DNA from 3 places in the Lacticaseibacillus jixiensis genome. Region 2 is predicted to be linked to each of the others. Evidence: predicted binding sites of a transcription regulator. Region 2 holds the regulator's gene; each other region holds the start of a gene.
What was found. Region 2 encodes NrdR, which represses ribonucleotide reductase genes. Its sites were predicted from a motif close to ACACNATATATNGTGT; they were not measured.
Positions count from the first base shown of each region.

Region 1 (3,284 bases), on a different contig from region 2:
ATTGGCAAGCCGCCACACGCATCCACAACAAATACACGATCAGCGTATTCGCCATCGTGTAATTGTTGCAACAGGCTATGTTTCCTTATGCCTGTTGATCGTCGAGCTGCGCAAAGCAACGCGATTGCGTATAAGCCACCCCGAGTCCATGGCCAAGACCGCCATTGACTCAGGCTGTCTTATACACATCGCTAAATGCGCTTTGCTCCGCTCTGGTATATTCAGTTAAGTACTCAGCGCCGTAAGCCTACGTGCGCTGAGGTGGTGGTACGATCTGATAACGTCCTGGCATTGCCTAGGGCTTCGGACACTAGGCTTCATGGCGCACTGGCGCTTTGAACGCACGAGCCGCGGTGCATGCCGTTACACATACACCCTCAAATCAGCTCGTGTAGGGATGCCGGGTACAGACCAACTTGTACTTTGCCAGTCTCAACACCCCACTGCAGGTTGCAACGATAATATAGCACCATCGCTAAACCTGTGCAAGCACTTTACAAACTTTTTACAATTAGATTCAATGTGCCTATTGTATGCAGTTTCTTGTACGCAAACAAACCACTTTCCTCACGCGATTACTCGCGGAAGAGAGGTGGCTTACCTTGATTCAGACCGTAACTCCAATTTTGATATCGTACCGCATGCGCGAGCAGTTTAGTAACCTGATGCGAATTTCGCAGGATTGGTGAAGCGCAGGTGCGTGGGGCCAGCAAGATGGTCAGGCCGTGAAACGTGTGGTGTCAGGTGAGCCTCGCGTACTTTGCGAGGCTTGCTCGACAGCACACGCGGCAACTTTTGAGATTTGCGAGGCGAGCCGCAGGCGAGTGCAAAGCTCAAAAGTTAGGCGTAAAACACGCGTATTTTGCGTGGTTGAAGCCGGCCGCACAGCCTGCGCCATCTTGCTGGCCCCACGCGCCGGAGCTTCACCGATCCGGGCCTTGCCCAAAAACTGGAGTCCATGCTTCAAACGCTGTGGTCTTCGTTGAGCTGCGTGGCGCAACGCGGGTGCGGCTAGCTACGCCATTGCACTTGAGGCAAAGACCGCCTCATGCGCAATGGCTAGGCTACCCGACCCGCTAGAAGCGCGCCACTCCGCTCTGGTTTCGTCGAGCTGCGCAGCCCAACGCGGCGTGATATAAGTCGTGACGCCGCCAAGGCAAAGAACGCCTTTGCGTCATCCCGCCTTATATCCACCGCTAAGTGCGGGCTGCTCCGCTTTGGGTACAAAAAAACCTCCCACAACTGGGAGGTATGCAGCGGTTTAGCTGGCTAATTGCTTCAAAGCATCTGGGCGGAAGCCGGAGAAGGCATCCAAGCCTTCTGCTTCAAGCACAGGTACCGCTTGGAAGCCTTTGTTCTTTAGGTAATCGATATATTCAGGCTCGTCGTTGATGTTGTGTTCGGTGAAGCTGATCCCGTGTTGAACCAAGTAATTCTTGGTCATGCGACATTGCGGGCAGCCGTTCTTGGTGAAAAGTGTGACATTGTTATTCATGTTAATCGCCTCGTTCTACTGATCTGATAGGACCAGTATACCGAATCTGGTAGTCGACGTCAAGCGAGAATACCATATATCGTATCTTCACCGATCACCCACGACATATGGTGCCTAATCATTATACCCACCCCAAGCCAAATTGCAAGCTACAAGATCGGGGACAACAGGCGTGAGAAGTGCTGCTTGAAGTGCAGATACCAGCCTTGAGCCGCGATCGTTTCCGGGGTCACACGAACACAATGCTTTAAATCAGCGTCAAACGCTTGCGCCAGTTGGCCGGCGATTTGCGGATCGTAAATGAAAGCATTGACTTCAAAGTTCAACTTGAAGCTGCGAATATCCATGTTGGCACTGCCGACACTGGCCAAGCAATCATCTACCACCATGGTTTTGGCATGTAAGAAGCCGTTTTGGTAATGGAACACTTTGACGCCAACGCGCGTTAAGGCGTTAGCGTAATATTGCGTCGCGCGAAAGATGAAGGGGTGATCCGGCATATTAGGGATCATCACCTGCACGTCGATCCCCGCCAAAGCCGCATTCATCAACGCATCAAACACCGTATCATCAGGGATCAAATAAGGGGTTTGGATGCGCACAGATTTGGTGGCACCAGTGATCAAGCGCACATAGCCGGCTTTGATTTGCTGCGCGTTGGAATCCGGCCCGGAAGCGACGATTTGCATGGCCTTAGCCGAGCCGTTGGCCAAGCTGGCCAGCGGCCGCGTGGGATAAGGCAGCTGGCGGCCTTGGCTGACGGTGGCGTTCCAATCCATGGTAAATTGGATCTTCAATGCCATCACCGTATCGCCTTTGATCCGCAAATGGGTATCGCGCCAGAAACCAAATTTCTTGCTGCGGGACAGGTATTGATCGCCGACATTAAAGCCGCCGATATAGCCGATTTGATCATCGATCACCACCAGCTTGCGATGCAGGCGATAATTCATGCGAAAATCCAAGATCAACCAGCGTGACGAGAAATATGCTTCCGCAGCCCCGCCGGCTTGGACCAAAGGCCGCCACCAGCGCGCATTGGCACCCATGGAGCCCCATGCATCATACACGACGCGCACCTTGACGCCTTGTTTGGCTTTCTTGACCAACAAATCGCGCAGTTGCGTGCCGATGGCGTCAGGGTAAATGGTGTAATACTCCACATCAATAAAATCCTTGGCCGCGGCAATATCGGCTAACAGCGCTGCAAATTTGCTTTTGCCATCGACATAAATGCTGACATCGCTGTTGGTCAAAACCGGCGCGCGGGCGGTGTTGAGAAATAAATTGATCAACTCGCGGCCGCTTTGGGTGAGCTGATCTTCCGGCAACAAGCGGCCATGAGCATTGGCCCGCTTTTGCAGCTGCACGAAAGCGGCGATCGCCTTGGCGTATTCGGCTTGGATCAGCTGCATTTTCTTGGCGGACAAGCGGCGGCCCACAAATAAATAGATCACAAAGCCGATCACCGGCAAGAAGATCAGCACCAACAGCCATGCCCAAGTGGTGGCGATATCGCGCACTGAGCGCAACACGGTAAAAATCGCCCCTAAAGTGTTCAGCACGATCAAGGCCAACAATAGGCCGGTAAGTAGGGACATAAGGGCCTCCTTTTGAAATTAAATTAATTATTTTTCGGTATTCTATTTACTTACAAAATGTCAGTTGCTATAATAACGCCATACTTAATGATAAAGGTGGTAACCACATGAATACTGATTTATTGACATCCTTGAAAGCTCGCCGCAGCATCTATGCCTTAAACAAAGCCGTGCCGCTGAGCCAAGAC
Region 1 is NZ_BAAFPR010000001.1:20,821-24,104, forward strand. It holds gene nrdH (glutaredoxin-like protein NrdH) at 1,262-1,495, opposite strand; gene cls (cardiolipin synthase) at 1,645-3,096, opposite strand; gene ACGG90_RS00120 (nitroreductase family protein) at 3,204-3,284, shown strand, end outside.
Region 1: nrdH (glutaredoxin-like protein NrdH) is a predicted target of NrdR. The motif match lies at 1,565-1,580, and genes of this name have one in related genera.

Region 2 (3,284 bases):
GATCCAAGGCTCTGCTGCCGACATCATCAAAGTGGCGATGATCCGCATGCAAAAGATGCTAGAAGACCAGCACTTGCAATCGCGCATGCTGTTGCAGGTGCATGATGAACTGATCTTTGAAGGCCCAGAAGCCGAAATGGCGACTTTGGCGCAATTGGTGCCGAAGGTGATGGATTCAGCTGTTGATTTGGCAGTGCCGTTGAAAGTCGAAAGCTCATACGGCCCGACTTGGTATGATGCAAAATAAGGAGTCACAATGCCCGAGTTACCAGAAGTAGAAAACGTCCGCCAAAGCCTCGCCGTGCTGGTGGTGGGCAAAACCGTTGCCGGCGTCAATTGCAATTGGGAGAAGATCTTGATCGGCGGCCGCGATTATTTTGAACAAACCTTAGCTGATCGCACCGTGATCGGCGTTGATCGACGCGGCAAATACTTGCTTTTGCGCTTTGATCAAGGGGTGACTATGGTGTCGCATTTGCGCATGGAAGGCAAATACCAACTGGCGCCCACGGCAGACACAGCCAAGCCGCGCTTCTTGCATGTGTGGTTTGATTTCACCGACGGCAGTCAGTTGCGTTATTTGGATATGCGCAAGTTCGGCCGCATGCAGCTGTGTCAAACCGGCAGTGAAACCACCGCGGTGCCAGGCTTGGCCAAGATGGGGCCGGAGCCTGTGCCGGCAGACTTTACGGTGGCCGATTTCTATGAGAAATTGCAGCACCGGCGCTTAGCAATCAAATCCGTGATCTTGGATCAAAGCGTGGTGGCTGGCGTTGGCAACATTTACGCCGATGAGACTTTGTGGCGGGCCAAGATCAACCCCGAGCAGCCGGCTTGCACCTTGACGCGCGCCGAAGCAGCGCGCTTGCATGATCAAATCATCAAGGTGTTGGCGGCGTCGATTGAACTAGGCGGCACCACAGTGCACACTTTTGTCAATGCCAATGGTGCCACCGGCGGCTTTCAAGACCACTTGCGCGTGTATGGCCAACAAGGGACGCCTTGTCCGGTATGCGGCACCACGATCGTGAAGATCAAAGTTGGCCAACGCGGCACGCATTATTGCCCGCATTGTCAGCCATTAAGAAAGCGGGTGGTGAAATGACTTACTTATTAGGCTTAACCGGCGGCATCGCCACAGGCAAAAGTACTGTGGCGGCGTTGTTTAAACAAGCCGGCTATCCGGTGGTAGACGCTGATGTGATCGCGCGGCAAATCGTTGAACCAGGCCAGCCGGCACTGCAACAAATCGCGGATCATTTTGGCCAACGCATGTTGAACGCTGATGGCAGCTTGAACCGGCACGCGTTAGGCCAGCTGGTGTTTGGCGATGCTAAGGCACTGGCTGAGCTCAATGATATCGATCGGCCGTATTTGCATGACGCCATTGCCCAAGCGTTAGTCGACGCGAAAGCAAGCAAGGCGCCAATCGTGGTAGGCGACATTCCGTTGTTGTATGAAACCCACTGGGATGAAGCTTTTGACGGCGTGGCGGTGGTGACCTTGCCCAAGGCTGTGCAAGTGGCGCGCTTAATGGCGCGCGACTCGCTGGATGAAGCCAGTGCCCAGCAGCGCATCGCCGCGCAAATGCCTTTAGCCGATAAAATGGCCAAAGCCGATTTCTTGATCGACAATTCGCTAGGCGAACCTGCCCGCATCGCCCAAGTGCAGCAGCTGATCAACCACTTGTTGAGTGTGTCCTCGAATTGATTTTCTGGTATACTAGTGAAAACGGATAAGAAGGTGTAAGTTTGCAGTGTCCACATTGTCATCACAATTCCAGCCGCGTTGTTGATTCGCGGCCCACTGACGGCGGCAAGGCGATTCGCAGACGTCGCGAGTGTGAAAACTGCGGCTTTCGCTTCACGACTTTTGAACGGATCGAACAAACGCCGCTGCTGGTGATCAAGAAAAACGGCACCCGCGAAGAGTTCAATCGCGAGAAGATCTTGCGCGGTTTGATCCGCGCGGCCGAGAAGCGGCCGGTGACGATGGAGCAAATGACCAAGATCGTCGAGCAAGTTGAAAATCGCCTGCGCGCCATTGGCGAGAATGAAGTCTCCAGCCAGGCCATCGGCGAATATGTCATGTCGTTGTTGGCCGATGTTGACGACGTCGCCTACATTCGCTTTGCCAGCGTGTATCGCCAGTTCAAAGATATGTCGGTGTTCATGCAGGAATTGCAAGGCATGATGAAGAAAGAAAAGCAGTCTGAAGACGACTGATTTGATGGAGGCGAAGTTCGCCTCCATTTTTGTGAGCGCCAGGCGATAATCCGGCGCAAATAGGTTAGAATAAAGGCAAAGCCAAAAAGGAGGTCCAGCCGATGCAGCGGCCACAAAGTTTCATGGCACAAGATGATTACATTGTCGCGCAAGCCAATTATTTCAGCGATTTCGACCAGCAAGTCGCCATCGCGTTATATCAGCCGCTGGTGGGGCCGGTGGCCTTGGCCATGTATTTAAGTTTGTGGCAAGAGGCCAAGCCTCAGCCGGTGTTGACCGACCGCCAGCCGCAAACGCGCTTGTTGGATTTGTTGAACATCAGCCTTGATCAGTTATTTGACGCGCGGGTGCGGCTGGAAGCGGTGGGGCTGTTGAAGTCCTACACTGCCGTTGACACCATGAGCCGCTATTATGCGTATGAGTTATATGCGCCGGTTAGTCCGCAGCAATTCTTCGCCGATGATTTGTTGGGGATGTTGTTGTATGACCGCGTCGGCCAAGCGCGCTATCAGGAATTAGCTGGACAATTTACCTTAAAGCCGGTACGGCGCAGTGATTGGCAAGACGTCACCCATGATTTCTTGCAGGTGTTTGATTTGACCAATGTGTTAGATACGCCTCCAGCGACTGCACAAGCCCAACAAGCTTTGCAGCTTAAACCCGCGCCGCAAGTGACGCTAGGCGACAACAATGCTTATGATTGGGTGTTGTTGGCACAACTGTTGGCCCGCACCAACCTTAAAGCTGGCCAGTTGGATCAATACCGCAACGCCATTTATCAACTGGCCAAGTTCTACGGGCTGGAGCCGACGCGCCTGGCGCCATTGATCATGCGTGCCACTGATCCCATGAGCGGCGAGTTGCATTTGCGCCAGCTGCAAGATTACGCTGAGCAAACTTACAGCAAAGCCGGCCAGCCGCATTACGGCACCAAACATGAGCAGCCAGCAGCAGCGCCGGCGCCAACGAAGACCAACTGGACTCCAGCGGAAGCCAGAATGCTTCAAGCGGCCACCACCATGGCGCCGCGCGAGTTTCTGGAAGCCACCAAGAAGGCCA
Region 2 is NZ_BAAFPR010000006.1:105,864-109,147, reverse strand. It holds gene polA (DNA polymerase I) at 1-247, shown strand, start outside; gene mutM (DNA-formamidopyrimidine glycosylase) at 257-1,105, shown strand; gene coaE (dephospho-CoA kinase) at 1,102-1,710, shown strand; gene nrdR (transcriptional regulator NrdR) at 1,752-2,225, shown strand; gene ACGG90_RS05575 (replication initiation and membrane attachment family protein) at 2,327-3,284, shown strand, end outside.

Region 3 (3,284 bases), on a different contig from region 2:
TGCGCGAAGCGGCGTTATTTAATGAACAAAAAAAGCCCGACTTCCTAAGAAGTTGGGCTCAGCTAGTGCCGCAAACAGGAGTCGAACCTGCACTTGGATAACCAAACAGCGACCTGAACACTGCGCGTCTGCCAATTCCGCCATTGCGGCAAAACGTTACGTTGCTAACTTAACAACGAAAACTAGTATATCAAGCTTTGCCAAGGCTGTCCAGCTTTTAATGAAAAAACTTGCCCCGTCGAATTTGGCCATGCGGTACAATAAAAACGGAGGTGAGACAATGCAGGCAATTGATGAAGCGTTGGTTCGACAGGTGATCAAAGTGCGCAATGTTGAGTCACACAAAGGCAATTATGGGCGGGTGTTGATCGTAGGCGGTAATCCGCAATACGGCGGCGCGGCAATTTTGTCAGCCAGTGCCGCGGTGTATGCCGGCGCTGGTTTGGTCAGTGTCGCCACTGCGGCAGTCAACCGCTCGGCGTTACATGCCCGCTTGCCGGAGGCGATGATCTTACCTTATGATGATCCAGGGTTTGCCGCGTTGGTGGCCAGCCAAGACGTGGTTGTTGTCGGACCAGGCCTCGGCGTTGATCAAACGGCGCAAGCGGTGTTAACGCAGACTTTTGCTGCGGTGTTGCCGACGCAAACGCTGGTGATCGATGGTTCAGCAATCACCTTGGTGGCCCAGTTGCATCCTGAGCTGCCCAAAGCCCACCTGATTTGGACCCCGCATCAAATGGAATGGCAGCGGCTAAGCGGCGTGGCCATTGCGCAACAAACCCCTGCTGCAAATCAAGCCGCGGCTGCAGCGCTTGCTGGTTGGGTGATCGTCAAGTCGCATCGCACTGAAGTATTTACCGACGCTGGGGCATTCGTTAATACAACTGGGAGTGCTGCAATGGCCACAGGCGGTTCCGGTGATACCTTGACTGGAATCTTAGCGGCATTTGTGGGGCAGTTTGGGCTGCGGCCGCAAACAGTGTGTGCGGCGGTGTATACGCATAGTGCGGTGGCTGACGAACTAGCTGCCAGTCAATATGTGGCCTTGCCAAGCCATGTGATCGCAGCCTTACCGAATTTCATGGCGCGCATGGCGCAGGCATGAAACCGCAGACAGTCATGCGGTGAAGACATCCAGAAAACGAGAAGATAGCTATCCACAAGATATTGTGGATATTTTTTTGAGATAAACTACAGATTGTGCTTGAACCTGAATGTCAGAAACGCGTATACTAGTTTCTGCAGTAATTTTTCATAAAAGGACGTGGCAAATTGAACTCATCTAAAGACAAAGCAATCACCAGTATCTTCGATCCGCGCTGGTATGTGGAACAAATGCGCGGCTGGACGTTTTCCAGCTATATGCTGCTGATGTTTGGCATCGGCGTGATTATCGGTACGACGATCGTTGGTCAATTGAACTTGTGGACTGTGTTGGCAATGGCTGCAGGGGTGTTAGGTTTCACTTGTACCATTTCGATCACCAATGTCCGGCCGTTAAATGGGGTTTTTGGACTGGTATCGGCAGTTATCTATATTATTGTTGCCGCCCGGGCCAAGAACTTCGCTGATGTGGTGTTGCAAGCCAGCTACATCGTATTGTTGGACATTCCGGTATTGATCATGCCTTCTTGGGCCAAGCATGTCGGCAAGCGGGTGCGCAAGTTAGGCGATGTTGGGGCCAAAGCTTATGTGGGTACTGCAGCCTTCTTCGTGATCGTCTTTGCCTTGTTGTATCTGATGGATACGAACTTATTCATTTCACCACGGCCAATCGTTGACGCTTTGGCAGGGACGATCGGGATCACCGGGAGTTTGTTGGCAACGTTGCGCTTTTCTGATCAGTATTATTTCTGGATCGTGCAAAGTGTGGTTTCCATCACGTTGTGGGGAATCACGGCTTTACAAGGCGATGCCAGCTTAACGCTGTTCTTCACTTACATGTTATATTTTGCCAACGATATGGTTTCCTTATTTGATAAAGGCGTCGTTTGGTTCCATAAGAAGAATTATTTGGCCCAACACGCCGAATAATCCAAGCGAAGCGGCCTGTATTTCAAGGCTGAGATAAGAGGATGACATTTGGGCGTATTTAGCCCAAGTGGCGTCATGACTTATCTCTGACCGCGATGCACCACGCCGCTCGACAAATCTCAAATGCCTGGTTCCCACGCTGCAATTTGCGTGGGAACCGGGCATTATTTGGCAGTGAAAGACAATTCGGTGCGGTAGAGATGAAAGCCGAACAATCTCAGATTAATGTGAGTAAACGATTAGGATTATGGTAGAATGGCTTTATCAATTATAAAGGTGGAATATAGGATGCAAGTAATCGTCACTGTCATCGGGACAGATAAAGTCGGGATCATCGCACAAGTCACCACGAAGCTTGCGGCACTTAACATCAACATCTTAGATGTCTCACAAACCATCATGCAAGGGGCCTTCACCATGATGCTGCTGGCCAAATTACCAGAAGATGCCGATTTCGCCACGGTCAAAGCTGACCTGACGACACTCGGCGATGGCATTGGCGTCGAAATCAAGATGGCGCGTCAAGAGATCTTCGACGCAATGCATAAGCTGTAAGAGGTGGCGTATGGAAACTAATCAAATCAAAGAAACAATCCAAATGATCGCCGAAGAGAACCTCGATATCCGCACCATCACCATGGGGATCTCGCTGTTAGACTGCATTACCGGGGATACCAAAACCACGGCCCAACATGTTTATGATAAGATCGTCACTAAAGCCAAAGACTTGGTGCCAGTGGCCAATGCGATTTCAAGTGAATTTGGGATTCCAATCGTCAATAAACGCATCAGTGTGACGCCGATCGCGATGCTGGCCGGGGCTGATCCGCATCCGGATTTTCTGCCATTGGCTAAGGCGATGGACGATGCAGCGAAAGCTGTTGATGTCGATTTGATCGGGGGTTTTTCAGCGACCGTCCAGAATGGCTGTACGCCAGCTGATTTGGCGTTAATGGACCAGATCCCAGCGGCTTTAGCGGCAACGGATCGCGTGTGTTCTTCGGTGAACATCGGCGCCAGCCGCTCGGGTTTGAACATGGACGCTGTTAAGATCATGGGCGAATGTGTCAAAAACATTGCTGCAATCGATCCCAAATTGGCCATGAAGTTAGTGGTGTTCTGCAACGCTGTGGAAGACAACCCATTCATGGCCGGCGCCTTTTGGGGTGTATCGGAAGGTGATGTCGCCATTAACACAGGGGTTTCCGGCCCTGGGGTGGTGCAGCGGGCCATTGCTGATCAGCCTGAAG
Region 3 is NZ_BAAFPR010000004.1:10,437-13,720, forward strand. It holds tRNA gene ACGG90_RS03405 (tRNA-Leu) at 67-150, opposite strand; gene ACGG90_RS03410 (NAD(P)H-hydrate dehydratase) at 281-1,105, shown strand; gene pnuC (nicotinamide riboside transporter PnuC) at 1,336-2,034, shown strand; gene ACGG90_RS03420 (ACT domain-containing protein) at 2,323-2,589, shown strand; gene ACGG90_RS03425 (PFL family protein) at 2,600-3,284, shown strand, end outside.
Region 3: pnuC (nicotinamide riboside transporter PnuC) is a predicted target of NrdR. The motif match lies at 1,158-1,173, and genes of this name have one in related genera.